2 regions of the Methylomusa anaerophila genome follow, and region 2 is predicted to be linked to the other one. Evidence: riboswitches for the same ligand, from Rfam matches in the RefSeq annotation. Region 2 holds a riboswitch; the other holds the start of a gene.
What was found. Region 2 has a riboswitch for FMN ahead of ribD (bifunctional diaminohydroxyphosphoribosylaminopyrimidine deaminase/5-amino-6-(5-phosphoribosylamino)uracil reductase RibD). Riboswitches for the same ligand answer to the same signal wherever they lie in the genome.
Positions count from the first base shown of each region.

Region 1: another riboswitch for FMN. It lies ahead of ribB (3,4-dihydroxy-2-butanone-4-phosphate synthase); the one in region 2 lies ahead of ribD (bifunctional diaminohydroxyphosphoribosylaminopyrimidine deaminase/5-amino-6-(5-phosphoribosylamino)uracil reductase RibD).

Region 1 is NZ_AP018449.1:1,300,109-1,315,118, reverse strand. Features, by position in the region: gene MAMMFC1_RS05745 (DUF5050 domain-containing protein) at 1-655, opposite strand, end outside; gene MAMMFC1_RS05740 (N-acetylmuramoyl-L-alanine amidase family protein) at 673-1,782, opposite strand; gene MAMMFC1_RS05735 (TAT (twin-arginine translocation) pathway signal sequence) at 2,046-3,215, shown strand; gene MAMMFC1_RS05730 (N-acetylmuramoyl-L-alanine amidase family protein) at 3,286-3,903, opposite strand; gene MAMMFC1_RS05725 (aminotransferase-like domain-containing protein) at 4,431-5,615, shown strand; gene MAMMFC1_RS05720 (redoxin domain-containing protein) at 5,740-6,207, shown strand; gene MAMMFC1_RS05715 (HD-GYP domain-containing protein) at 6,327-7,412, opposite strand; FMN riboswitch at 7,593-7,747, shown strand; gene ribB (3,4-dihydroxy-2-butanone-4-phosphate synthase) at 7,876-8,511, shown strand; gene MAMMFC1_RS05705 (aminotransferase class I/II-fold pyridoxal phosphate-dependent enzyme) at 9,125-10,447, opposite strand; gene MAMMFC1_RS05700 (transposase) at 10,636-11,424, shown strand; gene larAH10 (NPN-dependent 2-hydroxyacid racemase, LarAH10 family) at 11,486-12,787, opposite strand; gene MAMMFC1_RS05690 (SatD family protein) at 13,377-14,003, shown strand; gene MAMMFC1_RS05685 (DUF3307 domain-containing protein) at 14,179-14,955, shown strand.
Region 2 is NZ_AP018449.1:4,058,745-4,073,754, reverse strand. Features, by position in the region: gene MAMMFC1_RS22985 (ferredoxin family protein) at 1-276, shown strand, start outside; gene MAMMFC1_RS18540 (hypothetical protein) at 279-776, opposite strand; gene MAMMFC1_RS18535 (2-hydroxymuconate tautomerase) at 846-1,031, opposite strand; gene MAMMFC1_RS18530 (hypothetical protein) at 1,213-1,416, opposite strand; gene recG (ATP-dependent DNA helicase RecG) at 1,723-3,783, opposite strand; gene MAMMFC1_RS18520 (DUF1858 domain-containing protein) at 3,846-4,043, opposite strand; gene rpmB (50S ribosomal protein L28) at 4,289-4,480, shown strand; gene hslO (Hsp33 family molecular chaperone HslO) at 4,598-5,464, opposite strand; gene yfcE (phosphodiesterase) at 5,488-6,045, opposite strand; gene ribH (6,7-dimethyl-8-ribityllumazine synthase) at 6,093-6,560, opposite strand; gene MAMMFC1_RS18495 (bifunctional 3,4-dihydroxy-2-butanone-4-phosphate synthase/GTP cyclohydrolase II) at 6,562-7,773, opposite strand; gene MAMMFC1_RS18490 (riboflavin synthase) at 7,808-8,461, opposite strand; gene ribD (bifunctional diaminohydroxyphosphoribosylaminopyrimidine deaminase/5-amino-6-(5-phosphoribosylamino)uracil reductase RibD) at 8,430-9,560, opposite strand; FMN riboswitch at 9,836-9,960, opposite strand; gene rpe (ribulose-phosphate 3-epimerase) at 10,209-10,865, opposite strand; gene rsgA (ribosome small subunit-dependent GTPase A) at 10,869-11,744, opposite strand; gene pknB (Stk1 family PASTA domain-containing Ser/Thr kinase) at 11,759-13,645, opposite strand; gene MAMMFC1_RS18465 (peptidoglycan D,D-transpeptidase FtsI family protein) at 13,659-15,010, opposite strand, start outside.

The DNA of each region.
Region 1 (15,010 bases), 2.0 Mb from region 2:
CATCAGCCACCGCCATGAACAAGATTTGATCATCGGCAATCTTTGTACGCTCCGTGCCGTCCAACCGGATCTTGTACGGCTTGTATCCGTCGGAAGCATTAATGTAATAAATCCAATCGTCAGCTACCGTAAGATTTTCCGACTGATCGCGGTTTAGTTGAATTTTGGTTTGTCCGTCCAGCGATACCTTATAAATGTTATTATCGGCGGCGCCGGTGGTATTGGTCCATTTGACATAAACCAGCCAGTTACCGGTTAATGCTACGTTGTTGGCCGGGTCGTTGCCGATCATGGTTTTTTCGGCGCCGTCGGTACGGATTTTGTAGATGCGGTGATTATCCGACCAGTTGCTGTAATATAACCAGTCGCCGGCGACATTCAAATTCCAGGCTTCATCGTCACCGAGCAGGACCGGGGTGGATTCCCCTTCTTTTATTTTGAAGATTTTTTCACTGCTGCCGGCGTATATGTCGCCAACCGGGTCAAGGAAGTAAATGTACCCGTCTTGCGCAGCTGCCAGACCGTTGTTGCTGATATTGGCAGGGGTGTTGCCGACCGAAGGCGATGCAGCATACACGGGCGAGGTAATAATGAGGCATACTAATCCGGCCAGTATGATAAACAAGTCTTTGCTGAGTGATATGTCCATTTTCATGCCTATCCCCTTCTGTCTTATAGCGCAGCACAAACGCGAAAGTAGGTTTCGGTAGCCGCGGCGATGGCTGCCGCAGCTTCCCGGCGATAGATACGCTGCGAAATCATTTTGGCGTCCTGGGCATGAGGCAGCATCGCAACTTCGGCAATAACCGCAGGCACCCAGGTAGAGTTTAAGACCACCAAGCCGGGACGATTCTGCAAAGGATATTGGTGGGTGCCGAGAGTGCCGGCAAGCTTATCGCACATAATGGTTGCCAGATCTTTTGCCGGCTGGGGGGCGGCAGAGTTGTACAGGACTGTGGTGCCCCGGTATAGCTTCCTGGCAGAATCCGGCATATCCTCAGGCATGGAGTTGTTATGTATGGAGATAAACACAGCCGCGTTAAGGATATTTGCCGCATCCGCCCGGTCCAGCAGGTTTATGAAACGGTCGTCTGTCCGGGTCATATAAACATCATAACCCCGCGCCAGCAAGATGTCTCTGGTGAGGAGAGCGATATCCAGATTAAGATTTTTTTCATACAGGTAGTTGTTGGTGGCGCCGGTGTCTTTGCCGCCATGGCCTGCGTCCAGAACAATAGTCTTGGCCGGCTCTGCGGGGCTGCCGGGTGAGAAGTTCAGCACCAGGTAGGTGCGGTAGACGGTGGTGTTGTCAGGCCGGCTGACCCGTTTGCGCTTTACGGTAGTGATCTGCGGTTTGGCGGTTGCCGGGAAGTCGGCGGTGATTTTGAGACGATTTTCAGCTGCTTTTTCGATGCTAACCCGCTTGAGGTAATTCGCGTTAAAAGCTTCAATAAATTTGCCGCCGGCAGTACCAAGCTCCCCCCCGGTAGCGGTTACGTTCATCAAAGTGACTTCCAGCCTATTTTTCATCATATCCGCGTTAAAGACAGGCTCAAGTTTATATTCCAGAGGATTGGCTACAGCATCGGCAGGCAGGCATTCTTCCACAGCAATGGCGACAACGTCTTTTTGCTTAAGCGAAAAGGTTTTAATTTCCGGGACGGTATAGGTGGAAGCAACCGGGCCTGATTCGGCGGCCGCCGCCCGGACCACCGACGGCATTACAATCAGTATCATTAATATCAGGCTCACCAGCGGTACGATCTTTACCAGGCTAAGCATTAGAACACCTCCGCAGCCATACAGGCCGGATAATAGCTTAGAATCTTCCCCAACCCCTTTTTATATTTTTTATTTCTATAATAATTCTACTTAGAAATATCTTGGATAACAAGTGAAAAACAGGGGGAGTTGGCAAGGGAATAAATATTAAACAAAATTTAATCTGATAGTAACATTTCCTAGCCCAATAATATCTAAAATATAATTATGTAATTATATGTAATTTATGCCTAAACGTGCATAGGATGAAAGGAGTGCTTAAAATGGTTGATATGGAAAAAGGCAGCCTATCGCGGCGGGACTTTCTCCGGGTTACGGCCGGAGCAGCTTCTACCCTGGCTGTTATGAGCGCTATTCCTGCTGTTTCCTACGGAGCTGCGAAAGCCGGCACTGCCAATATTAAAGCAATCTCGCTGGCGGAATGTCAGGCACTAAGTCCAGTGGATATGGCTAACAAGTCGGTACTGGTGAAAGAAAGCTACCAGTTCCTGCTGGCTACCAGCCGGGAGATCAGTGACGCCAAACTTCGGGGGGCGGTTACCGAGATTATAGAGAATCCGGTTCCTAAAGTAGCTGCCCAATATACTGCCGCCGGCGACCGGGAAAAGCTGCGCAAGGAACTCCTGGCCAACGGTCTGTTGCAAGAGTCTGTTACTGCGGAAAACCTTCTGCCGCCTCTACCTGCGGCCGGACGCAAGCCTCAGCCCTTTGAGTCTGCCCCGGGCAGCGGCTATGCGAGCCACCACTCCTATCCGGGAGGATTGCCGGTTCACACGGCGTTAAACGTCCGTTCTTCCCTGGGTTTATATAATGGCTACATAAATACCGATGCTTTATATTTGGACAAGGATGTAGTAATAGCCGCCCAATTGCTGCATGACCTTCATAAACCCTGGGTGTTCCAGTGGCAGGATGATGCCAGCAGTCTGCCTGAGTTTACGATTGCGGGGACCGGCGCTCATCACATCCTGAGTATAGCCGAGTCTATTTATCGCGGTCTGCCGGCCAAAGTAATCGTCGCCCAGGCCAGCGCCCACGATAATCCCGGAACGCCGGAGGAAGAAGCAAGAGTAGTAAATTATCTTAAAGCGGGAGCAATCATTGCCGGCAAAGACCCGGTCCGCCTTGGTCTATTGGCTGCCGGCGGCAAAACAATTCCCCTGCCCAGAGCAATCGAAACTTTTGTTACCAATCTCGGCGACCATGACTGGGTTATCAGTGTTCCGGCGGTTAAATGGGCAATTCCCCTGCTGGAGAATATTGCCAAGTCGGATTACAAGCTAAGCGACAGGGATCTGCAAGGCAAACCTTTCTATTCTTTCCGCAACTACGTATTCTCCCAGCTGACAATTATGGGTGTACACCAACTGAACTTCAGCCAGGGCGAAAAGGCGGTACGGGAAGCAGTCCGGAACTTGGTTGTTCCGGTATAATGTGAAAAACGCAAAATAGCAAGACCCGGGCTGCCTGTATTGCAGCCCGGGTTATTTTATTACGGTTCATTCAACTCTCAAGATCATGGGAATCTGTTGTTTCAACTTGCTTGCCATTGTTGCCGGCTGGGTCCTTCAAGCCGGCGGTTTCGTCAGCGCCGGCCCCCTGGATATAGCGCTGAAAAGCGGCAGCGATAGCATCGGCGGCTTTCCCCTGCCAGTCCTGATTTTCCAGTAAGGCGGCTTCTTCCTGGTTGGTGATGAAAGCCATTTCTAAAAGTACTGCCGGACAATCGGTGTAATGCAGTACATAAAAGTTTGCGGCTTTTACACCACGGTCGGCCAGTCCCAGGCTGCCGATGAATTCGGCCTGAATCAGCGAGGCCAGCTTACTCCCTTTTTCACTGTCGGGAAAATGATATGTCTCTGTACCGTGGGCTTCTGAGCTTGTAAAGGAATTGCAATGAAGCGAGATGAATAATTCAGCACCCCAGGTATTGCTTTCATCGGTGATTTCGTATAACTCATTGCGCTGGATTAGCAACACATCATGCCCGTAATTCTTTAAACGGCTTGCCAGCTTTTCACCCACCTGCTGGTTTACCGTTGCCTCTTGCAGCCCGGTTTCAGGGTTAATTGCGCCCGGGTCCAAACCCGGATAGTGGCCAGGATTAACTGTTATTTTCATTTTTAAAGCCTCCATTTTTTAGTCTAACAGAAAATAGGAGTACTTTCTGTTGACATAAGTGCAACCAACGGCTATCGCTATCGCTTAGGCTCGGCGCCAGTCGGGTTTTCTAATCATTCTGATATATAGATTCCAAGCAACAGTATTTTTCAATCTTTTTAGCTTACCGGCCGAAAGTTAATTGCAGTGAATGACTGGTTATTGCCGATGCTACTACATAATATTTTTTACGGCCCGCAAAAGTTAAAGAGACTGATTAATAAAAGCAGCAGGTTTGATATACCTGCTGCTTTTATTAATCATATTTCAGTTATATGGAACGCATTAAAGACTTGAAATTATATCCGGGTATAACGCCTCGACGTTGTCGCTTAACTCAGCTTATCCGAATACCCGGATGTCAATTTTTAATGCGACATATATAGTATCCAATTCTGGGGGATATTTTGCAATTGGATATGTACATTGGCAACATAACCCTTTAGTATTGATGATAAACTATTGGAGTGAATAAGGGGGACAGCCGTATGGGAGTTGCTTTTGCCAAAAGAATGGAGTTCATGAAGGCGTCAGAAATCCGTGAAATTTTGAAAATTACCGAGAACCCGGAGATTATCTCCTTTGCCGGCGGTCTTCCCGCGCCTGAGCTTTTTCCTGTAAAAGAGATGAAGCATGTGACTGAGCTGGTATTGGAGGAAAACGGCAGGCAGGCCTTGCAATACTCCACTACCGAGGGATTTGTGCCGTTGCGGCGGCAGATTGCCGAACGCATGAACCGAAAAAACGAAACCAGTGTTACCTATGAGGATATACGGATTATAAGCGGGTCGCAGCAGGGGCTGGATTTTACCGGCAAGCTGTTTATCGATGAAGGCGATGTCGTCTTGTGCGAAAGTCCGACTTATCTGGCGGCGATCAGCGCCTTCAGAGCCTACCGGCCGGTTTTTAAAGAAGTACCCACCGACGATGACGGCATGGTCATGGCGGACCTAAAAAAAATTCTGGCGACAACCAACAGAGTAAAGTTCATCTATGTCATCCCGGACTTCCAGAATCCCTCCGGCCGGACATGGTCGCTGGCGCGGCGCCGGCAGCTGATTGAACTGATGAACGAATACGAAATTCCGGTTATTGAAGATAACCCGTATGGTGAGCTGCGATTCGAGGGAGAAATGCTGCCGTCCTTAAAGTCTATGGATCAAAAGGGGCTGGTAATCTATATCAGTACTTTTTCCAAAATCTTTTGTCCCGGGCTGAGGATAGGATGGATCGCGGCGGACTCCCGCTTTTTAGATAAATATGTATTGATTAAACAAGGCGCGGATTTGCATACCTCAATTCTTAGCCAGCGGCAAATTGCCAAATTTATTGAGATCTATGACTTGGATGCTTTTGTGGCCAATATTATTAATGTTTACCGCCGCCGGCGGGACGTTATGGTTGAGACAATGCAGGCCGAATTTCCCGGTACGGTAAAGTTCACCTATTCTCAGGGCGGGCTGTTTACCTGGGCGGTCTTGCCGGAACGGATCAAAGCGGTTGAGTTGCTGCTGAACTGCCTAAGAAATTATAACGTGGCTTTCGTCCCGGGGGATTCATTTTTTCCTAACGGCGGCGTGACAAATACCTTACGCTTAAATTACTCCAATATGCCGGAAGAGAAAATTGTCGAGGGAATTAAACGGTTGGCACGGGCCATAAACGAGTATTAACAACAGCCGGGTTTAACGATAAGTTAAAATAACAGGTCAGTCTTTTGGGGGAAGGAATTCACAAATGAATGACGAATATCTTTAGATAATAATTATTTATTAAATATTTGAAGGGGGAGTTACGATGAGAATCATTGCTGCGGGGGATACGGCGCCGGATTTTAGCTTAACCGATAACCGCCAGGATACGATCAAACTATCCGACTACCGGGGGAAGAGGGTGCTGTTATCATGGCATCCGCTGGCGTGGACCCGGGTTTGTGCCGAGCAGATGAAAAACCTGGAGGAGAATTTCGCCGAGTTGACCGGTCTGAATACCGTTCCTTTGGGGATAAGCGTCGATCCTTACCCAAGCAAAAATGCCTGGGCCAAAGAACTGAAAATTGCTAACGTCCGGCTGCCGTCAGACTTTTGGCCCCATGGCAAAGTAGCAGGGGAGTACGGCCTGTTCCGGGCGGAAGAAGGCTTTTCCGAAAGGGCTAATGTCGTCGTTGATGAGACAGGTAAAGTTGTATGGGTTAAGATTTACCCGGTGCCTGAGTTGCCTGACATCCAAGAAGTGCTTGCTGTACTAAAAAAATATAACAAATAAAATATCCGGCTGTTGAGAAAGGAGAAAGGTTCGGATGCAGGCAGCCCCATGAACCCGGCGGCGCTGCGTACTTGGCCGTGTACGCAGGCAATGGATTCACGGGGCGTCTTCTAATCATCTTAATTGGCGTTTGCCAGGTATTCCGGCGCAACAACCCGTTTAATATGGATGTTCTTGCTTGTTCCCAGATCAATTACCGTACCGCATTGAGTCTTGACTACGGGACTGTAGTCATGGGACGGATTAAAAAATACAACTTGTACGACACGCCCGTCATTTAACAATACGGGAGAATTAATCAGCGAATCCCGGACTTGCCTGATAAAGGGCTGACAAATAGCAGGATCCAGCTTGCCGAACATATCTTTGGATAAATAATCCAGCGCCGGAAACGGATTGGAAAATTCCTCGTCATAGGTCTGGTGGTGGAAGATGTTGGCAATTGCGATAATTCGGGCGAAAAGATATATTTTCTCACTGGTTAGACCCAGTGGAAAGCCGCTGCCGTCCATATATTCATGATGCTGCAGAGCGCTTACGACCACTTCCCGGGGCAGACCGGGAACGGTGCGTAAGAGTTTGGCGCCGTTGATTACATGCGCTTGCGGCCCGTTGCTGTTATTATCATTGGCGACGATGAACTTGCCAACATCGTGCAGCAGGCCGGCCAAAATAAGTATATGAATTTCATCGACGGACAGTTTCAACTGGCGGCCGATAATACTGCTGATAAATGCTACCATGACCGAATGCCGTGATACTTTATCAGCTATAGTATAGTCGCTAACCAGCAGGTAGTCCAGGGCGGCCGAGCCATTGGCGAGCACGGTGGAGTAAATGCTGAAGGATGTGTCTTTCAGCTCCTGCACCGGGACTTGTTTTTGGCCGCGAATGAACTCAAAGGATTGGGCAGCGGTGGTAACAATATTATCGTACTCATTAAAGAATTTTTGACATTCATCGGAAAGGTCAAGCGGCGAGGGATCGGACGGCTGGTTGTCTATTGTTTGTATTGCCGCCGGCTCTATTCCGTCTTCAACCTTTATATACACATAGTTGATATCCCACATGGCTAATAGAGCCGTTATTTTAGGTGTTATGGATATGTATTGCCCTAACAGCACTTTGCCGCTGGCGGAAAGTACCGGCTCGCCAATAATCATACCAGGTGTTAAGTCCTTTACCGCAATCATTTTTGTTGGCATACAATCCGCTCCTCTTTGATTAAAATCGAGTAATAAGAAAAAATCAACTACTAATAGTATACAGCAACTATTTATGGAATTTAATAAGCCCATTGTCCTATTTATACCTAATTCTTCTGTCCTATTTAAGGTCTTGACACCTTGACACAATACGGCAAATTATTGTATTCTCAAACTGTGACTTATTCTCAGGGCGGGGTGAAAGTCCCCACCGGCGGTATCCTAGATGGATCTAGGGAGCCCGCGTGCGCTCTTTTTCTTACCGAAACAAGAGGTCTGCAGATCTGGTTTGATGCCAGAGCCGACGGTTACAGTCCGGATGAAAGAGGATAAGGCAGTCAGCGATTTATCCAACAGGACTGTAATGGTTCACCTGTTTTTATGGAATCTGCCGTCTAATGTTAGCTGTCTGTCTTCGCCCTGGTTCAGGTAAGTCGACTATAATAATAGGAGGCATTTTACCATGAATCAGAACCCATTTAGTCAGTTTGGCACCCCAATTGAAAGGGTGGAAAACGCTCTGTGCGCTTTACGTAAGGGAAACGGCGTGTTAGTTGCCGATGATGAGGAGCGGGAGAATGAAGGTGACCTGATATTCGCGGCTGAGACTTTGACGAAAGAACAAATGGCAATGCTGATCCGGGAATGCAGTGGAATTGTTTGCCTGTGCCTGCCGCCGGACAAGGTGCGGCAATTGCAACTGCCGATGATGGTTGAGAACAATTCCAGCAGGTTCCAGACGGCCTTTACCGTATCCATCGAAGCGGCAGAAGGAGTGACTACCGGCGTGTCGGCTGCCGACAGGGTACAGACAGTAATGGCTGCTATTGCCGACAACGCCAGACCGGAGGACCTGCGCCAACCAGGGCATGTTTTTCCGCTTAGGGCCCGCCCCGGCGGGGTCCTGGAGCGGCAAGGCCATACAGAAGCTACTGTTGATTTGATGTGGCTGGCCGGGTTAAAACCATACGGCGTTCTTTGTGAACTTACCAATCCTGATGGTACCATGGCCCGGTTGCCGGAGATTGCCGCCTTTGCCCAAAAGCACAAAATGGCAGTGGTAACAGTTGCTGATCTGGTGAAATTTCGCAAATTATAAATGAGAGAAGCCACCCTGAGAAATTCGATGGGTGGCTTTTTAATTATATCCGGTAAACTCGTTTAGCTTTCGCTGAACATCAGTCTTCGGTGAGGGACTCTACCCCCGCCGGAGTCTGGAAGCGGTACCACCCGGTATGGGGACTTGAGGGCTTGGAGGGTGTTTCCGGGTCAGGACAATGGGGATTCCGGGCTCATGCCTGGATTACCGGCGGATTTTTTGTTTTTCCCTTATGACGGCGGTATTCGTTTTTGCTGTTTACCCGGACAGGAGCTAATTTAACCAGGTCTCATAGCCCTGTTTGGCTTTCCAGCAATGGGATTAATAGCACAACTTTGGCAACGGCAATGACAGTGTTATCCGAGCCCAAATTAAGCCTGGTGAGTAGCAAGCCGGCTACCTGTTACATAGGATAGAGTAAAGTTTTCAACTAAACTTCATCATATTTTAGGGGGGAATACATATGGGTTTTGGATGTGGTGGTGGCCGTAACGGTTTTGCTGTAATCGTTATCATCATCATTATTTTGCTACTTTTATTCTGTGATAACGATTTTGAGTCTTGCTAAACCTCACTGCGAATTGCCCCTGTTTAAACGAAACAAAATCGCTGCCTAAACGGCAGCGATTTTGTTTTTTGCCGGAGTACTCCTTTTAGCGAGTTCCTGCTCGGCGCTGACCAACTGGATGCAAAGGGCAACCAACTCCAGAGCCTGCTTTAATTCCGGTAGCGGCGGGAAAGTGGGAGCTATCCGGATATTCTTGTCTTCCGGGTCAAGGCCGTAGGGGAAAGTGGCGCCGGCGCCAGTGAGTACGACTCCCGCTTCAGCCGCCTTGGCGACTACTTTTTTGGCACAACCGGGTAACGTGTTCAGGCTGATAAAGTAACCGCCCCGGGGATTGCTCCAGGTGGCCAGGTTTTTTCCTCCCAAGGTAGATTCAAAAATTGCCGTAACCAAATCAAATTTCGGTTTGATGATGGCTGCATGCCGGCGCATATGGGCTTCAATGCCGGCCGGGTCCTTGAAGAAACGGACATGCCGCAATTGATTCATCTTATCGGGCCCAATCGTTTGTATGATCATCTGCTTTTTCAGCCAGTTAATATTGGTTTCGCTGCCGGCCATCATTGCAATACCGCTGCCGGGAAAGCTGATTTTGGAAGAGGAGGCGAATATAAAAACCCGGTCAGGATTGCCGGCGTTTTTGCAGGCGGTAAGAATGTTCAGCAACCGGTCCGGTGTGTTGGTCAGGTGATGAACGGCGTAAGCATTATCCCAAAATATCCGGAAGTCACTTGCTTTAGTAGTCATTGTTGCCAGACGCTTTACCACTGAGTCGGAATAGGTTATACCGGTGGGATTGCTGTATTTGGGTACACACCAGATACCCTTTATAGTCGGATCGGCGGCTGCCAGTCGCTCTACTTTATCCATATCCGGACCGTCAGCCTGGTAATTAACGGGTATCATTTCGATTCCCAAATACTCACAGATGGCAAAATGCCGGTCATAACCGGGACTTGGGCAGAGAAACCGGACTTGCGGCAGTTTTTTCCAAGGAGTCTCACTCCCCGGCAACTTTTGCAGCATGGCCCGCACAATCAGATCGTGCATCAGCGCCAGACTGGAATTCCCCCCCACAATAACCTCGGCGGGCCTGGCTTCCAAGATCCAGGCACAAAGCTCCCTGATTTCCGGAATACCGTCTATGCCGCCATAGTTCCGGCAGTCTGTACCGTTGGCTGCTCGAAAATCGGTCCGGCTGAGACAATCAATGAGTCCGGCGGTAAGATCCAGTTGTTCCTGACAGGGTTTACCCCGGGACATATCCAGTTTGAGATTTTGTGACCGGACTTTTTTATAATTACGGCTGAGAGTGCTGTAATATCCCGCCAAATCGGAGTTATTCATTCTTTCCAAACTAGTTATTGCCATTTATCATTACCCCTTACTCCTTAAAGCCTTTTTCATAAATAATACGGCGGTAAGCTTTTTTTGGCAACAGGTTTACCCTGAAAAATACCCATGTATTCAAAATACCTGTTGGGCATTAGGCAAGGGGACGGTTCTTTTGACAAAACAACAAAGATATGGCAAGATTATCTCAGAGGTGATTATCCACTATGCCAAGAGCGGCCAGATTACGAAGCAAGACGGGAATTTACCATGTCATGCTCCGGGGAAATGAACGCAAAAATATATTTATTGACGATGAGGATAAGGCCAAGTTTTTAGAATTACTGTTGCGGAAGAAAGATGGCGGGAACTACCTTTTGTACGCCTTCTGCCTGATGGATAACCACGTGCACCTGGTCATCAAGGAAAACCGGCTGAATATCTCGGATCTTATGCGAAGCGTAGGCACGGCATATGCATATTTTTTCAACCAGAAATATCAGCGGGTAGGTCACGTATTCCAGGACCGGTATAAAAGTGAAAACATTGAGGAGGAAAGCTATTTACTGTCTGTCATTCGCTATATTCACCAAAATCCTGCTAATGCGGGGGTAAGTTCACTGGAAACATACCCATGGAGTAGTTATCGCTATTATATCAGCCGGAACCTGTCAATTCTGCCGGAAGTACAGGAAATACTCGAACTTTTTTCGCGGGACATGGCTGCCGCCGCAGCCGACTTTCAAGACTTTCATCACAGTGAAGATTTGAATAATAAATATCTGGACATTGATAGCGGCAGATTGCCTATGAACCAGGAAGAAGTGGGCGGGTACATTGAAAAGTATCTGCGTGATCATAACCTGACTAAACAAGACATTCAAAGGCGTGAGTACATAGCTGAACGGAATCAGCTGCTGCGATGTTTAGCCCGGGACAGCGGCTGGTCAATGCGAAAAATCGCCGACATCACCGGAATTAACCGGGAAGTGGTCCGGAAAGCGTTAAAACAGTAAAAGCGACAATAAAAGCGGCTGACTCAAAACGCAATATCCTATTTAAAAAAGCAGGAAAGCACTACGCATTAGTTTGCACCAATGGCACGGTGTTGGCGGCATGGGGCATGACGGTGATGGTATAATTCTTCCGGCCTAGTTTCTCTGCCGCAATCGTTAAGGCTTCTTCCGCGGTGGTAACGGCGATCATGCCGGCTTTTTTCAGGAAGGCTTTGTTTTCCGGCAGAGTGACAGCAATGAGTGGTAGCTTTTTAGCCGTAAGACCGCATTTTAAGGCAACGAAGCCGGGGACGGTAAAGCCCTGCCGCAAGGCTATTTCTCTGTCCCGAAGCGACTCGTAATTGAACCAGCCGCTGAAATCAGGCGGCTCCATAATATCGCGGCACTCTAACAGTAAAATAATGACGCCGTTTTCCTTTGCGGCCGCAAAAGCATTATCAATGGCCTTTGCTCCTTGATACAGGTTTATATCTTTCGGGAAACCGCCGGCGGAGGCAATGACCAGATCGGCTTGGCTGTTGACCGGTACCCCAAAGATGCTTTCGACCGTCCGGCATCCTTCCAGCCAGGCTGTCTGCCAATGGCCGGCCACAAAGCGGGCGAATTTGCCTTCCGGAGTAAAAACCGCATTTAACAGAAAGGCCGGATTTAGCATGGCCGCCATCTCGGTCATATCTTCATGCATATTATTACAGTCCAACTTACCGGCACCGCAACGGGGACTGATACCTTGGCCAACTACGTCATGCAGGCAAAAGCTGTGATTGCCCTGAATCGTTGCATATCCTGATATACCGGGAATGATGGCTTTACGGCCGCCGCCAAAGCCGGCCATAAGATGGTACACAATGCCGCCGGTCAGAATGACTTTGTCGGCAGCAACGGCATGTTTATTGAGATAGGTTTCCACGCCGCGGGAGGTCTTGCCTACGTAGACAAAATCCTCTTTGGCTGGTGCATGGCTTTGGGCGATTTGGATGCGGCTAACAACTTCCTGACCGTAGACTAATATATTTTCCGCCGCAGTATGATGACGGTGCGCGCCCAGGGCAACAATCAGCTTGATATCCCTGTCCGGTATGCCAACCGCATTTAGTTCGTTAAGCAACGTTGGGAGGAATTGATCGTGTCTGACCCATTGGCGGGTAATGTCACTGGCGATGATGGCTACTTTGTCGCCGGACTTAATAACTGTTTGCAAAGGGGGTGAGCCGATGGGATTGCTGAGCGCCGCGATTACCGCTGCGGGTACATCGGTAATCGCGGCGACAGGTTTGCCCTCTACAATATTTATGATCTGCTCCGGCGGGAGAGATATCTTGATTTCACGGTCACCGAAGCCTAAAGCAAATTCTCTTAGCATTTGTTCACATCCCTATAGGATTCCTTAATGCATTCCATATAGCTAATCATATTACCCACTGAAGGAATATTTCCTGCCAAGTCCGGGAAAAAATGCTTCAAGGAAATTTATGTCGCCGAGGCGTTGAAACGAAGCTAACTGAAGCAATGGCCAAGACTTGATACGGCATTAGAACAGGGAAAACATTAGGAGGCTTTGGGGAATGAAAATCACGGTAGTTGGCTGCTATGGCGCGTATCCGGAAATAAACGGGGCTACTTCCGGATATCTTATAGATAGCAAAGATTGCCAATCTTAGGGAAGTATAGGAGGATATGTGAAGCACGCAGTGCTTGCCCGGGATCAATGTAATTACGTAATTACTATTACATGTTACAACCAGAAGGAGATGTAAGAACTACACAGAAAATATACTATTATGCTACATGACTACATGGAACGCATTAAAGAATTGAATTATATCCGAGTATTAGGAACGCTTCGGCGCTGTCGCTCAACCTCAGCTTATCCTGATACCAGATACCAATTCTTTAATGCGGCGTATATATTACTAATTTGCGACAATTGCCGAGGCTATAGAGGTGTAACCATGATTTATTCTGCAATAATCGGTGATATTGCTGACTCGCGGAAATATGCGGAGCGTAAGGCTATTCAAGAGCAGTTTCGCCATATGATTGACAAAGGCAATCAAATATTTGCAGATGATATTGCCGCAAATTTTGCATTAACCCTCGGGGATGAATTTGAAGTTTTGCTGAGCAATGTTTCCGTAAGCTTAAAAATTGTTGAATTTGCCAGGAAACAAATGCGGCCTTACGAATTGGTTGTTGGCATAGGTATAGGGGAAATTAGCACCGATATCCATCCAAGTTTCGTAAGCTTAGCCGACGGACCGGCATTTCATCGGGCGCGGGAAGCTGTCAAGCAAGCCAAGAAAAGTAGATCAGGCACTTTATTGAAAGCGGACTATGCTGGAACCGGATTAATAAATTCTTTAGCCTTCTTCATCGAATCCTGTGAGAAAAAGATGACTGATAATCAATTTAGAGTTGTTGCTTTGATGGAAGAATTTAATAATCAGAAAAAGGTTGCTGAAAAACTAAACGTAACCCAAAGTACAGTTAGCAAAGCGCTGGCGGCAGCCTCTTATTATGAGATACTCATGGCTAGGACAGAAATTGAAAAATATCTAAAGAATGAATTCCCGGTTTAACAGACCATATTGGCTATGCTTGTTGGCCGGAGCACCTACTCACTCTTAAGGGAATAGCGATAATATATTCACTCTAAAGGCGATAACTATAACATATTCACTCTAAAGGCGATATTATAAGCCGCAGGACTTGCGGACTCGTCAGTATATAAACAGTATAGTTGGAGGAATTCGGTTGACCTGTATAGTCGTAGTCGCGTTGTTGATTTTAGCTCATATTATATCCGACTTTTACTTACAAACCAGCCGGATGGCCAGAGAAAAGAACCTTAGTTCCTATGCTCTTCTGCAGCATACAATAATCGGGATGGGGACGGCTGTTATTCTCACGCTTCCTTACGGCAATTTCTCTTTATTAAAAGTCATAGCAGTATTAGGCCTTCTGCACTTAATCGTTGATAAATCCAGAGCGGAGTTTGATAAACGACACTGCCGGCAAAGATTTGAAAGTCTGCTGGTCGACCAAATGCTGCATTTGCTTGCCATAATTCTAAGCTATCCCTGGTTGAAAGGCATTACCCCCAATTTAGCAATAGTGGATGGTATTGCCCGATATTTTTGGTTTGTGAATTATTATCCGGAAATAAAGCAAATATCGGAATCCCAATTGATAGTGGCCATAACCATAATATGTGCAGTATTGATCAATATTCGAGGCGTGAATTTTATTGTCAGGCTGGCCATCGAGAAATACGGGCCGGACAAGCCGCCTGATATGTATATTTCCAGTGAGTTTATCGGCCGGCTGGAGCGCAGTATCATTCTTATTTTCGTTTTATTAGAGTCGTATAATGCTATTGGCCTGGTATTTGCAGCCAAATCCATTGCCCGGTTGAAGGAATTTGAAAACAGAGATTTTACTCAGTATTATATTATTGGCACCCTTGCCAGTACTTTGGCGGCGATAGTAACCGGTCTTTGTGTAAAGGGTGTGATTATCCTGTTAAGGTAGCGGGGGAAGGTAGCGGTGCGCATAGCAATTTGCAGGAAACTTTCAGCCATTTAGC
Region 2 (15,010 bases):
ACTGATAAAATTTCGCTGATAAGTATTAGGCCCGATCATAATCACCAACATGTTGCAATTGTTGACCAGGGAGCCTGTAATCAGTGTCGTACTAGGCCCTGTCTTACGGTTTGCCCAACCCGCGTTTTTCAGTGGAACTATGAGATAGGAACTGAAATAATGGTTCTATATAAACAATGTGTGGAGTGTGGGGCCTGTCGTTTAATATGTCCTGGGAATAATATTGGATTTTCCTACCCGAACGGTGGGCACGGCGTCAATTATATGCATGGTTAAAATTATTCTTTTCCTAGTACAAAAGGAGCAAAGCCCACTTCTGACCATACATCGTTGTAAATCATTCGTAGCACGCCGGATACACGTCTCCTAAGTATATTTTTGATTTCACTCAGTGAGCTTAGGAATAATCTGGTGGCCGGATGCGGGCTGTTAAGTGACGCTTGTTGATAGTATTGCGCGGATTTTTCGATTGATGCATAAATAGTCCACATTTGGATTAAATCATCAGTATTTATAGGGGGAGCGTCTGTATAACTGCTAACGGCCTTCTGCCATAGATCATCCGCTGCTATCAAAACGGTGAGGTTGACTTCCGGCAGCTTGGCATAATCTATATTAACATCAGATGTTTCCTGCAATAAGTCAAATATTAGAGACTGGGTTTGCTGGATTAGGGTTACGATTGGCTGAAGTTCAGCACTGACATCTAGTCGCACTTTTTCCAAGTTTTTGTTAATGCTTTTTTCTAAAAGAACTGCGAATTTCATTGGCAGCATAGAGTTTCTCCTTTCATTTTTATACAAATTTATAAAAATGAGACCATTGCGGGTAGCGAAATGGTTTGCTTATTTATCGCCCATCAGAACGCCGGCTTTGGCAATATGCTGTTTGGATGCTTCCCGGACAATAACCGTTACAGCTTCGGCCGGACATGAAGTTGTTTCACATATAGCGGCTGTAATCCTTTTTACCATTTCTCGTTTTTGTTCAACAGTACGTCCTTCCAACATATCAATCTGAACGATTGGCATTTCTTGCTTCCCTCCATTATTTTGTTATATTTTTACTTACTATTACCTTTACCTTCTATTACCTTTATCTTCCTTCGCTATCAAAAGTTATAATCCCTGCCGTGAATATATGTTCAAAAAAATAAATCATACGTTATAATCACTATAGCGTATTTTAATGGTCGTTAATCCAATCTATTTTTTAAGAGTTTGTAAGAGCAATTTCTTTCTGAAATATACCACAAGATCCGTCAAACCAATGTACGCAGTCCGTGCATCGCCGTATATACTTGTCCGGTGAAACGTTGAGCAAAGAATACCCATATCCCATGGCGTTAATGATATGTTCGAATTCCTGGCATTCGGCTGCAATGCTTTCCAATTGCTTTTCAGTATATTTTGACATGCTGCCCTCACTTTCCTAGTACTTTTTACTATATGGAATGAATTAAAGAACGCTTCGACGCTAGCGCTTAACCTCAGCTTATCCTAATACCCGGATGTCAATTCGTCAATTCTTTAATGTGACATATATAGTGTGCGCGCGGAGTAAAAAAATTAATAAAAAAATTAAATAAATTTAAAAAAAATTGGGAAATTAGAGTATAAACCTTTCAAGATTTGAACATATTAGTAATGTAAATTTTCTCCTCTCCCATAATTGGCGGCAGTAGCCGCCCCTTTTTTTGCTTATTTGCAGCTTAACTTATCTTTAATGCGACATATATAAATCAAAATTATTTTTGTACAATTGAGATAACGGTTCTTTCAGCTGCATGAACAGTTCCGGTTTTTTGATAGTTAATTCTGCTGCCCGTCGGGCCTCAAGCAATATATCTACATCTTTAACAATATTCGCGGCTTTCAAGTCAGGCAAACCGTGCTGGTTTGTCCCGAAAAACTGACCTGGACCCCGTATTATCAGATCCTGTTCCGCCAGTTTAAAGCCATCGGCAACTTGAACCATGAGATTCAGGCGTTCACGAGTTTCGGCACTTCTGCCGTCCGACAATAATATACAGTAAGACTGATCTTCTCCTCTGCCTACGCGTCCGCGCAATTGGTGCAGCTGTGCTAAGCCAAACCGGTCTGCATTTTCAATAATCATAACGGTGGCATTTGGTACATTAACCCCTACCTCGATTACTGTAGTGGAAATCAAAGCTTTAAGGTTACCGTGGTAAAAGTCTGTCATTACCTTTTCTTTGTCAGCGGATTTCATTTTGCCGTGCACTAAGCCGCAAGGGATACCGCGAAAAAAGGAATTAGACAACTCCTCATACAGCGTGACGGCCGATTTGCCTTCCAGCTTTTCCGATTCCTCCACTAAAGGACAAACAACGTATACTTGCCGGCCTGCTTTAATTTGATCTGTTGCAAATCGGTATACCTTTTCCCGGCGATCAGATGATCGTACATAGGTGGCAACCGGCTTCCGTCCCGGGGGCATTTGCCGGATTATTGAGACATCCAGATCACCGTACACAGTCAATGCCATTGTACGTGGTATGGGTGTTGCCGTCATTACAAGCACATCGGGCTTCGAACCTTTGGCTTGCAGGCAGGCTCGCTGACGAACGCCAAAACGATGTTGTTCATCTGTGACGACTAAACCTAAATGCTTAAACACAACATCATCCTGGATTAAAGCATGAGTGCCGACGACTATGTCTATGAGGCCTTCGCGGATATGGAACAATATTTTTTCCCGGGTGCGGCCGGTCAAGCTCCCGGTTAGCAAGGACAACCGGACCCCGTGAGGCGCCAATAGGCGGGCGAGACTATGATAATGTTGTTCTGCCAGTATTTCTGTCGGAGCCATCATTGCTCCTTGGAACCCGTTTTCCACAGTTTTGGTTAAGGCGATTGCAGCAACGACCGTTTTTCCGGAGCCCACATCTCCCTGCACCAGGCGTTGCATGGGGACGGCTTCCTCCATATCGGACTTAATCTCTTGTACTGCTATAAGTTGGTCCTTAGTTAGTTCAAAGGGCAAATTTTTTTCGATTGCAGCTGTCAAATCGCCATCCGGGGCGTGCTTAATACCAATGGATTCATGTTTATTTCTATATTTTAAATAAGATAGCCCGCATTGCAGCAGATAAAGCTCTTCAAAAACGATGCGACGTCTGGCTTGAGCCAGTGCATTGTGATCTGCAGGAAAGTGAATATTGTTGAGGGCGGAAATAGGATCGATAATATTAAATTGAGCCGTTATCTCTCGTGGCAGGGAATCCTGGCTTGATTCAGATAAACTTGTCAGCAGATTCAGCGTTTGACGGATGAGGGAACGCAGCTGCCATTGTGAGATATTTTCCGTTGCAGGATATACCGGGATAATGTGCCCTGGCTGTTGAAAAAAATCTGCAGCTAATTCTACTTCCGGCTTATTAAATTCCACGCCAAACTGTTTTTTTTGAACTTTGCCGGAGATAATCAGCTCCATTCCCGGTTTAAATTTGTTTTTCATATAAGATTGGTTAAACCATGTGACAAACGCCATACCGGATTCATCTCTTACGGATAGTTTGATGATGGTTAACCTGCGATTAGGTTTCAATTCGCGAACGTTTATAACTATAGTGTGGATTGTTGCATATTCTCCATCGGTAAGCTTGCCAACCAGTTTGATTTGGCTTCTGTCTTCATAGCGGCGGGGAAAGTGGGTAAGCAGATCACCGACAGTAAAGATATTAAGTTTCGATAATCGTACGGCGTTGGCGGGACCTACACCTTTGAGAAATTTTATGTTAGTAGACAATAAATTTTTCAGTTAAACCACCTTCTGTTTATCGCCAACCCCACTCTAAACAAGCAAAGCGGAGTATACTTTTCCTATATAGGCTGCAATAGATAATTTAACTCGTCTAGCAACGATTCAATGTCAATATCATGCATCCTGGCACTGGTTTCTATCGTTTCAGTTGACGATCCCATGCATCTGATGCATCTCATACCATGTTTTGCAAAAATTTCTCGGGCTTGGGGATGTGAACGTAATACCTCTATAATAGGAGTGTTCTTGGTGATCATAATACGTCCCCCCTCGTTTGTTGATTTAAAGCATCACTTCAATATTATATGCGGAAATTCCTCTATTTGTGTGACTATTTAGCTAATTTATACGTGGGTGACTTCAATTTTACTTACAGTATAGTGAATATATAGTGAATAAATAATAAGATTCATTTAGGCCTTGCATCCTATAAGTGAATTTGATAAAATATGCATGTTAAGTACTTAATTAAATAGTTGTCCTGCATGAGGAGGTGGAACAGATGGCAAATGTTTGTCAAGTTTGCGGTAAAGGTGAGCGCAGCGGTTTTAATGTCAGCCACTCACATCTGAAAACCAAGCGTACCTGGAAACCTAACATACAGAAAGTCAAAGCGGTAGTTGAGGGTGAAACCAAAACAATGAATGTTTGTACCCGGTGTTTACGTTCCGGTAAAGTTCAACGGGCGGTATGATTGGTAAAAAGGCTGGTAAATTACCCAGTCCTTTTTGTTATTTTAAAATAATTATATAAGCTTAAAAATACAGGGGAGCAATAGCAACAGCCTATTGCTCCCCTGTTTGTCTGGATTCTACTTTGCTTTTGCGTACAGTGCCGCTAATTCTGCTTTGTCAAAATGGTATTTTTCGTTACAGAAATGACAGGTAACTTCAGCCTGTCCCTCTTCTTCTATCATAGCTTCCAATTCTTTTTGACCAAGGTTTTGCAGCATATTGCTTACTCGCTCTCTGTCGCATTGGCAGTCAAATACTACCGGAGTTTCCTCATAAAGAGTAATAGGTATGCCTTTAAACACTGTTTCTAAGATAGATTTGGCATTATAGCCTTCACTTACAAGTTGGGAGACCGGTGGGATTTGAGATATATTGTTTTCCAGCAATGTAAGAATGTCATCTGTTATCCCGGGCAGGGCCTGGATAAAAAAACCTCCTGCAGCCGCTACGGTTGTGTCAGGTGCAATAAGAACTCCCAGAGCAACGCTTGAAGGCGTCTGTTCTGAAACAGTAAGGTAATGAGTAATGTCTTCGGCAATCTCACCGGAAACTAGCTCAGAGCTTCCGGTAAACGGATGCTTTAACTGGGTAAACCGGGTGATATGGATGAAGCCGGCCCCGACTGCTCCTCCCACATCTAATTTTCCATTTTTTAACGGCAGATCAACATATGGATTACGTACATAACCGCGGGCACTGCCATTCGAGTAAGCGTCAGCAACAATTTCACCCAGTGGTCCGCTTCCTGCAATACGGATTGTCAATGCTTCCGCTGTTTTAAGGTTTGCTGCCAGAAGTATTGCGCCAGTCAAGGTTCGGCCAAGAGCGGCGGCTGCTACCGGTGAGCAATTATGCCTTTTGCGGGCTTCTTCCACAAGGGTGGTCGTTACTGCGGCAAAACCACGGGCGCCGGGAACAGTTGCCCGCATGAGATGATCAGCCATAAGTTCCCTCCATAATTAATCAATTAATCGATGATTTCTGAGAATAATACTTTCTCATTAGTAATATCCAATACTTGTACAATATTTTTCGTTAGCAGAGCGATTGTACCATGTCCGTCACTGCGTTTAGACATCCCAGGCGAACCTGGATTCAGATATACAATATCATCGGCTTTGGTGAGAGCCGGGAGATGGCTATGGCCAGTGATGAATAAATCTGCTTTAAATTGTTTTGCCAGTTCTGATTTTGCAGTGTCCGTAAGCTCATGGCCGTGGGTAACAACGATTCGGATATTATTAAGTACAATATACGCATAGGGTGATTGAATAGGTATTTTAAGCACCATTTGATCAACTGCCGCATCGCAGTTGCCGCACGCTGTCACGATAGGTACCGGACAGTTGTTGATGATCTCGGCTAATTGCTTAGGATCATACTCTGGGGGGATAGTATTGCGTGGTCCATGATACAATACATCGCCTGCATGAATAATCAGATCGACATCATGAAAATACTTGCTAAAAACTTTCTGCCAAGTTTCACAACATCCGTGTGTATCACTGATGATACCTACCTTCATTATTAAGTCACCTCCCAATTATTTCCTGGAAATAATTGTATTGCGATTCAGATCGTTTTCAGCAGATTTGCCATTTCAATTGCTGACACGGCAGCATCAAAACCCTTGTTGCCTGCCTTGGTGCCGGCGCGTTCAACAGCTTGTTCAATCGTATCAGTAGTTAATACCCCGAATATGGTTGGTATACCGCTATCCAAACCTACATGAGCAATACCTTTGGATACTTCGGCACATACATAATCATAATGGGAAGTGCTTCCTCTGATGACAGTACCCAGACAGATTACAGCGTCATATTTTTTACTGAAGGCCATTTTTTTAGCAACCATTGGAATTTCAAAAGCTCCAGGCACCCAGGCTATTTCGATGTTCGCCGGGTCAGCACCATGACGACTTAAGGCATCGAGGGCTCCTCCTACCAATTTACTCGTAATAAATTCGTTGAACCTTGCTGCTACAATACCAAACTTTAGCCCTTCAGCTACCAGTTTTCCTTCATGCACTTTTACATCCATGCTACTTTGCCTCCTCATATTGTTTAAGTAAATGGCCTAGTTTTACTTTTTTCACCGATAAATAACGGCGGTTATATTGATTAGCTATTATTTCCAAGGGAACTCGCTCTTTAATTTTCAAACCGTATCCGTCCAATCCAGCTAATTTGCGTGGATTATTCGTAAGCAGCCGGATGCTTGTCAAACCTAAATCAACCAGTATTTGTGCGCCAATGCCGTAATCCCTTATATCGGCAGGAAAGCCTAAAATTTCATTAGCTTCAACAGTGTCTTTACCCTTATCCTGCAAGGCGTAGGCTTTAATCTTGTTGGCAAGGCCTATTCCCCGGCCTTCCTGGCGCATGTATAACAGAACTCCTGTACCTTCTTTTTCGATACGTTTTAAAGCATTGCCCAACTGCTCGCCGCAGTCACAGCGCAGCGAACCTAGTGCGTCCCCGGTTAAGCATTCGGAATGCACCCGCACCAGGACGTCTTGTTTACCTTCGATATTGCCTTTGACAAGAGCTATATGGCATTGATTGTCCAGTGAATTTTCATAAGCAATTATTTTAAACGTTCCGTATTTTGTAGGCATCTTGGCTTCGGCTGCCCGGGTGACGAATTTCTCATGCTTTTTGCGATAGTTAATAAGCTCGGCGATTGTAATAATCTTAAGATTATGTTTGTGGACAAATTCCAAAAGCTGCGGAACACGGGCCATTGTACCGTCTTCATTCATAATTTCACAAATGACGCCCGCGGGATATAAGCCTGCTAATTTAGTTAAATCAACAGCAGCTTCTGTGTGCCCGGCCCGGCGTAATACGCCGCCTTCGCTGGAACGAAGCGGAAAAACATGTCCGGGGCGGCGCAGATCTTCAGATTTGGTATCAGGATCTAAAACGGCTTTGATAGTAGCAGCCCGTTCATGGGCGGAAATACCGGTGGTCACATTTTTGGCATCAATTGATACGGTAAAAGCCGTACAGAGTGCATCGGTATTATCTGTAACCATTGCCCCAACTTCCAACTGGTCGAGTCTGGCGCCGATAACGGGCATACAGATTAGACCACGACCATAAGTCGCCATAAAGTTTATGGCTTCAGGAGTTACTTTTTCTGCAGCCATTAAGAGGTCTCCTTCGTTTTCCCGGTCCTCGTCGTCAACAACCACAATTATTTTACCATTTTTAATGTCTTCAACAGCTTCCTCAATGGTATTAAATTTCATTTTGGACCCTCCTGTCTATATAAGTCACCTGATATTATAAAGTAAAGCCATGTTCTGCCAAAAAATCTGCGGTAAATCCCTGCTTCACCTGATTCTCGCTTGCGTTGTCCAGCAGTTTCTCCACATACTTGCCGATTACATCGGCTTCTAAATTAACCGGATCACCGGTCTTTTTTATTCCCAGTGTTGTCAGAGCGGCGGTATGGGGTATTAAGGACACGGTAAACCAGTCCCTGCCATACTCTACAACCGTTAAACTAATTCCGTCAATGGCGATTGAGCCTTTGCGAATGATATATTTCATCACTTCCAGTCCTGCCTGAATGCGTATGACAAACGCATTATCATCTTGTTCTTTGCTCACAATTTTGCCAACGCCGTCAATATGGCCGCTTACAATATGACCGCCAAGACGGTCGCCAACTCTGAGAGTCCGTTCAAGATTAACCGTATCTCCCGCTTTCAGTCCTGACAGCGCGGTTCGCTCAACGGTTTCCGGCATGACGTCGGCTGTAAACCAGGAATCACCGATGGCAACTACTGTGAGACAGGTACCGTTTACAGCTATGCTATCTCCTAGTTTGATATCGAGCAACACTTTATGGGCATTGACCGTAAGGCGAGCTGATTTAGCCCCGCTGCTAATATTCTTGACTTTACCCAATTCTTCCACAAGTCCGGTAAACATTTCTTCCCTCCCGCTTAAAAATATTGGCAATAACCAGTATGTCTTCGCCGATGTGCTCATATTCAATGTCTTCAAGAGAGATGGCATGATCCATTATTGCGGCTCCACAGCCGCCTATCGGGCCGGGAGCATTAACTCCGCCGATAAGTTTCGGGGCAATAAAACAATATAGTTTGTCCACAATGTTTGCGGCTAAGGCCGAAGCATTAATTTGGGCGCCGCCCTCTACCAATACACTGGTTATTTTACGACAACCCAGTGATTGGAATAAGGCATGCAAGTTCACTCCGTTTGGCCCGGGCTCTATTGTCAATACTTCCACGCCGGCGTCCTGCAGTGATGCGACTTGCGACGCTGGCGCCCCGGGAGTAACGGCAATAATGGTGGGCGCCTTCCGATCAGTTACCACTTTGGCCGTAAGCGGGGTGCGAGCATAGCTGTCGACAATAATGCGGACCGGGTTTCGCCCTCCCGCCGGCAATCTGACTGTAAGTTCAGGATCATCGGCAAGAATGGTGCCAATCCCCACCATAATACCGTCATAACGGTCTCTTAACCTGTGGACATAGGATCTTGCCTCTGTACCCGTTATCCATTTGGAACAGCCAGTGTGGCAAGCAATTTTTCCATCAAGGGACATTGCAGTTTTTAGAACGCCAAAAGGCAGGCCGCAGGAGATCCATTTGATGAACACTTCATTTAGCTTGGCGGCATCCTGCGCTAACACACCTTCTGTTACCTCGATGCCAGCGTTACGCAGCAGAGCAATTCCTTTACCCGCAACCAAAGGATTGGGGTCTGCCATGGCCACAACAACTTTTTTTACGCCGGACTGAATGACTGCATCGGTGCAAGGACCCGTCAGGCCACAGTGTGAACATGGTTCCAGGGTTACATACAGAGTAGCGTCACGCGCCAACTCGCCGGCATGGTTTAAAGCGTGAATTTCCGCGTGAGCGGTCCCTGCTTTTCTGTGCCAACCCTGGCCGACGATTCTACCGTCTTTTACGACGATCGCCCCAACTAAAGGATTGGGAGTGGTACGTCCCAGCGCATATTGGGCTATGGTCAAGGCCTGCCGCATATAGTATTCGTCCATAACAGCCTCCCTAATATGTTTGAAGAAATGTACCTGCATTGCCACGAACTGCTTAGAAATCGTCAGATGCTAGGCGCGACGAGTACTGGAATGTAAGCGTACTGGACGTACGCTGGAATGAAGCACGCAGGAGCAACAACGCAGATGGCGGTTTATAAGCAGTTCCCTACTTTAAGCCTATAGTTAAACGGAAATAAAAAACTGCTGACGCTTTTAGGGCTGTCAGCAGCTGGATTTTAGGCAATAAAAGTATTGAAGCCGCTATGGCTCTCAATACTAGCCTTTTTCCATCCAGACTATACTGTCGGCTCCGGAATTCAACCGGATCAGCCATAACGGCTCGCGGGCTATACCGCCGGTCAGGAATCAAAAGATGTAACTACTCAGCTTAAAGATTGGAACTGCTGAAAAACCGTCATCTGCGTCGTTGCTCCTGCGTGCTTCATTCCAGCGTACGTCCAGTACGCTTGCATTCCAGTACTCGTCGCGCCTAGCATCTGACAATTTTTGAGCAGTTCGAGACAATCCATGATCTGAGTATATAAAAGATTACTCTTTTTCACCTTGCCCCAAAGGCTCGTATAAAATTTTCATTTGATAAAATAAATCTGTGTATATAATATATGTTACCATTATCGTCTTTGAAAATCAAGTCCCTCTGAGCAAGCGAATCGCCTCTTTCGCGTCGGGCGAGCCGTAAACTGCCGATCCGGCAACCAGTATATTTGCGCCTGCGGCTATTGCTTGTCTCGCTGTATTCGGATTAATGCCACCGTCTACTTCAATATCTACATCAACGTTTAGCTTACTAATCATCTTTTTTAGGCGGGCAATCTTGTCAATTACTCCCGGAATGAACTGTTGTCCCCCAAATCCTGGATTTACGCTCATAAGGAGGATCATATCGACGTCAGCCAATAATTCCTCAATCATGACAAGGGGCGTAGACGGGTTGAGCGACACCCCGGCGCGAATACCGTATTCTTTTATATTTTGAACGAGGCGGTTTAGGTGGGGCGCAGTTTCTACATGCACAGTTATCAGATCAGCGCCGGCTTTAATAAAAGGATCAATTAAATCTTCCGGATTGGTAATCATAAGATGCACATCAAACGGTAGCTTGGTTACTTTTCGGATAGCTGAGATAACAGGTGGACCAAAAGTAAGATTAGGTACGAAGTGACCATCCATGATATCAAGGTGTAGCATGTCGGCCCCGGCTTTTTCAACTTTACCAATTTCGTCTGCCAAGCATGAAAAATCAGCAGATAAGAGTGACGGCGCAATTTTAACGGGCTGATTCATGATTTAAAATCCCTTCTTATTCTCGTTAATTTCAGTTAAAATTTCTATATAGGATTGGTAACGGTCGGTATGAATTTTGCCATCGTCCACAGCTTGTTTAACTGCGCATTGGGGTTCTTTAAAATGCAAACAGGTAGTAAACTTGCACCCGGAAGCATATTGAACAATTTCAGGGAAACAAAATGCCAGTTCCGGCGACGGCAGCTCTTGAAATTCAGTATAACTGAACCCGGGTGTGTCTACAACAAACCCACCGCCGGCTAAAGGAAGTAATTCCGCAAAGCGGGTAGTATGCTTGCCGCGGCCAATTTTTGAGCTCACCTCTCCTGTCACTAGTTCCAGACCGGGCTGCACCGCATTTAAAATAGTTGATTTTCCTGCTCCTGAAGGACCGGCCAAAACGGATATTTTGTCAAAAAGCAGGGCGCGAAGGGCGTTAATATTCTGCCCGGTTTTAGCCGATACGGTCAATATTGGATAGCCAATACTCCGGTAACGATCAAGCAGTTCGGTAATCGTATCCCCATCGGCAAGATCCAATTTGTTGATACAGATAATAATATCCAGTTGCGAATGTTCGGCAATCACCAGAAAACGGTCGATAAGACTAGGATTTATGTCGGGATTTACTGCCGCAAAAGTAAGAATTACCTGGTCGACGTTGGCCAGCATTGGCCGTTTAAGCATGTTGCGCCGGGGTAATATTTCTTCAATTACTCCTTTTTCCGGACCGACTAAAGAGTAAGTTACTTCGTCTCCGACCAACAGGGAGAAACGTTCTTTTTTGATGCGGCCGCGAAGTGAGCAGGAAATGAGTTTATCGCCTGTTTGTATATAGTAATAACTATTATAAGCTTTTACTACAACACCATTAAGCACTTGAACGCCTCCTGCTAAATTGTTTGTTCTTGCAACAGTTTATCGTTAATGTAGACTTGAACCCGAACTTGGCCAACACCTTCAACGGTTTTTTCCACTTTTTCGCCAGGTTTATGCGCGCCTTCATATACAATTCGGCGGCCGTTGGAATCAGTAACTACGATTTGAAGCGACTGTTTCGGCGATCCATTCGGAATGGTGACTTGAACGGACGCCCGCCTGACGGCGCCAGATATTCCTTTCGCAACTGAAAAATCAATGGCAGAACCTTCTGTTACCTCCGATGCCGGGAGTGGATTTTGCCCGATGATAGTACCGGGTGGATACTTATCGTTAGGAGTTTCAGTTACTTTTCCCAGTTTTAATTTCAGGCTGTCTAACTGGGTAGTAACGGTATTAAGAGAGGAGCCTTGGAAATCCGGCAGCACGATTTTCCGAGGACCGGCTCCCTTACTGATGACTATGTCAATTGCAGTACCTTTGGATACTTGCGCCGGCGGCCTGGGATTTTGACTTATTACTGTATCCTGGGCAACATCGGAACTAAACTGCTCATCTACTCTTCCCAGTTTTAACCCGGCGTTTTGTAGTTGCAGTTCGGCGTCCCGGCGGTTTATTCCTCTCAGATCAGGAACAACGGTAGTTTCGCCGCCTTTGCTTATAATGAGCGTAACGGCGCGTTGTTCTTTTACAGTTGTGCCGGCTTCCGGTTGTTGAGAAATCACGTACCCGGCCGGGACTTTATCGCTAAAAGAATCCGAAACTACTACTCTTAAGTTTTGACTCAATAAAATATTGCGGGCTGTATCTACTTGTTTGCCGACTACATCCGGTACAACCACTTCATTAAGGCTCCAGAACTTGCCAAAACCCAGATAAGCTGCCACGGCGGATACCAGCAGCAACAGAGCAAGACCTAACAGCCAGGGTTTTACTTTTTTATTTTTAGGTGAAGTTTCAGCCAGAACGTCATTCTGCCTTTTTCCTGCGGGAATATCAGCGTCAGCGGCTGTTGGCGGGATCTGCGGCAAAACCTGAGTGGGAAAATCCGTTCGGGAGAGTCTTCTGGTACGATCATCCTGCAAATAGTTTTGGGACATTTTAAGGTCGGTGATCATCTCACTGATGTCGGTAAACCGGTTAATTGGATCCTTAGACATGGATTTAACTACGGTAGCCTCAATTAAAGGTGGTATATCGGGGTTGAATTCCCGGATAGGACGTGGTTCTTCCTGGAGGTGTTTAAGAGCAATGCTAATTGGCGTTTCGCCGGAGAAAGGCACAGTGCCTGTCAGCATCTCGTATAAAACGACTCCCAGTGAGTAAATATCGGATTTGGCGCCAACTGCCGAGCCTTTGGCCTGTTCGGGTGAAAAGTAGTGTACAGAGCCGATTATTGTACCCGATTGGGTCATTGTGGCCGACGTCACGGCCCTGGCAATTCCAAAATCGGTAACTTTTATTCTTCCTGCACGAGTCATTAAGATATTATGCGGTTTTATATCACAATGCACCAGGTTGTTTTGATGGGCATGTTCAAGCGCTTCCGCTATTTCTATAGCAATACGGACTGCCGTTTCCACCGGAAGAGGCGCTTCCCGCTCAATCTTGTCTTTCAGAGTTTCACCTGAAATGTATTCCATGACGATATAGTAGGTGTTTTCTTCGTAACCAACGTCATAGATATTTACAATATTTGGGTGGGAAAGTTTGGCTGCGGCCTGGGCTTCTCTGCGAAACCGGCTTACGAATTCATCATCATCGGTGAACTGCGCGCGCAGAACTTTTACCGCAACCGACCGGTCAAGCAATTTGTCGTGCGCCCGGTAAACGTCAGCCATTCCCCCGCCGCCGATTCGTTCTATAATTGTATAGCGATTATCCAGTGTACGATTAAGCAAAGTATTCACCCCCTTAACGTAATGCTTGTTCAAAGATTTGGCGGGCAATTGGCGCAGCAACGCTGCCGCCGGAACCACCATTTTCAACGATTACTGCCATAGCAACCCTAGGATTGTCAGCCGGCGCAAAACCGATAAACCATGCATGGGCTGCGCCATGGGGATTTTCCGCCGTACCCGTTTTTCCGGCTATTGTAATGCCGGATATATTAGCAGAAGTTCCCGTTCCCTCTTGGACGACCTTGACCATCATTTTAGACAAGGAGTCGGACAATTTAGGACTCACAGGCGACAGCCATTTTTCCGGAACGTGTCCTTTGATCACTGTTCCGTCAAGGGTTATAACTTTCTGAATCAGAAAAGGTTTCATAGTTGTGCCGTTATTGGCTATTGTCGCCGCTAGCATCGCCATTCTGAGCGGTGTTACAAGCAAGCTGCCTTGACCAATACCTATTTGCGCCAAATCACCATCGCTTAACCGATCAAATTCAGGCAAATGAACGGGAGATTCTATAAATTCTCCGTCCAATAGTCGACTGAATCCAAAGCTCTCGAATCCCTGTGCTATTTTATTTCTTCCCAATTCCAGTGCTAAACTTCCAAAGGTAACATTACACGAAACAGCCAAGGCCTGTTCCAGAGAAACTCTTCCGTGAGCCTGAGAATTTGTTTCATTCAGAACATAGTCCGGGCCTATTTTTAGCGAGCCGGAACAGTTGAAACGGGTATCCTTGTCAGCTATGTTCGCACTTAATGCCAATTCCGCAATCAGTACTTTGATAATAGAACCGGGAGGATATAGCCCTTGAGTAGCTCTATTGAGCAATGGACTGTTCTGTGCTTGCGATATATTTGCCCAGTTGCTGTCAATAGAATCCGGGTCAAAGCTTGGCTTACTCACTAATGCTAAGATCGCGCCTGTGTGTGGCTCCAGCACAACGACTGCTCCCTGTGAACTTCCTAAGGCGCGGTAAGCAGTTTCCTGCAAGTTGGAATCAACCGTTAACAGTACGGTATTTCCAGGTTTGCTGCCAAACAGACGGTTTATTGGACCAAGCCGATATTCAGGGGTATTTCGTCCGGATAGGTAAATATCTCCAGCGCTTTCAATGCCGCTTTTACCATATTTTATACTATCATAGCCAATAACGGGAGCATACATAGCGCCATAAGGATATTGGCGTCCGTATTCATTATTATCATTATTATTGTTGATAATTTTACTATATGCCAACACATTATGTTTAGCATCCAAAATTTTTCCTCTTTCAATTTTACGGGATGCTTCAGCGAAACGGCGATTTAAAGGATGAAAGGCTAGATATTCGCTTTGTACGACCTGCAGATATGAAACGTAGATAAATA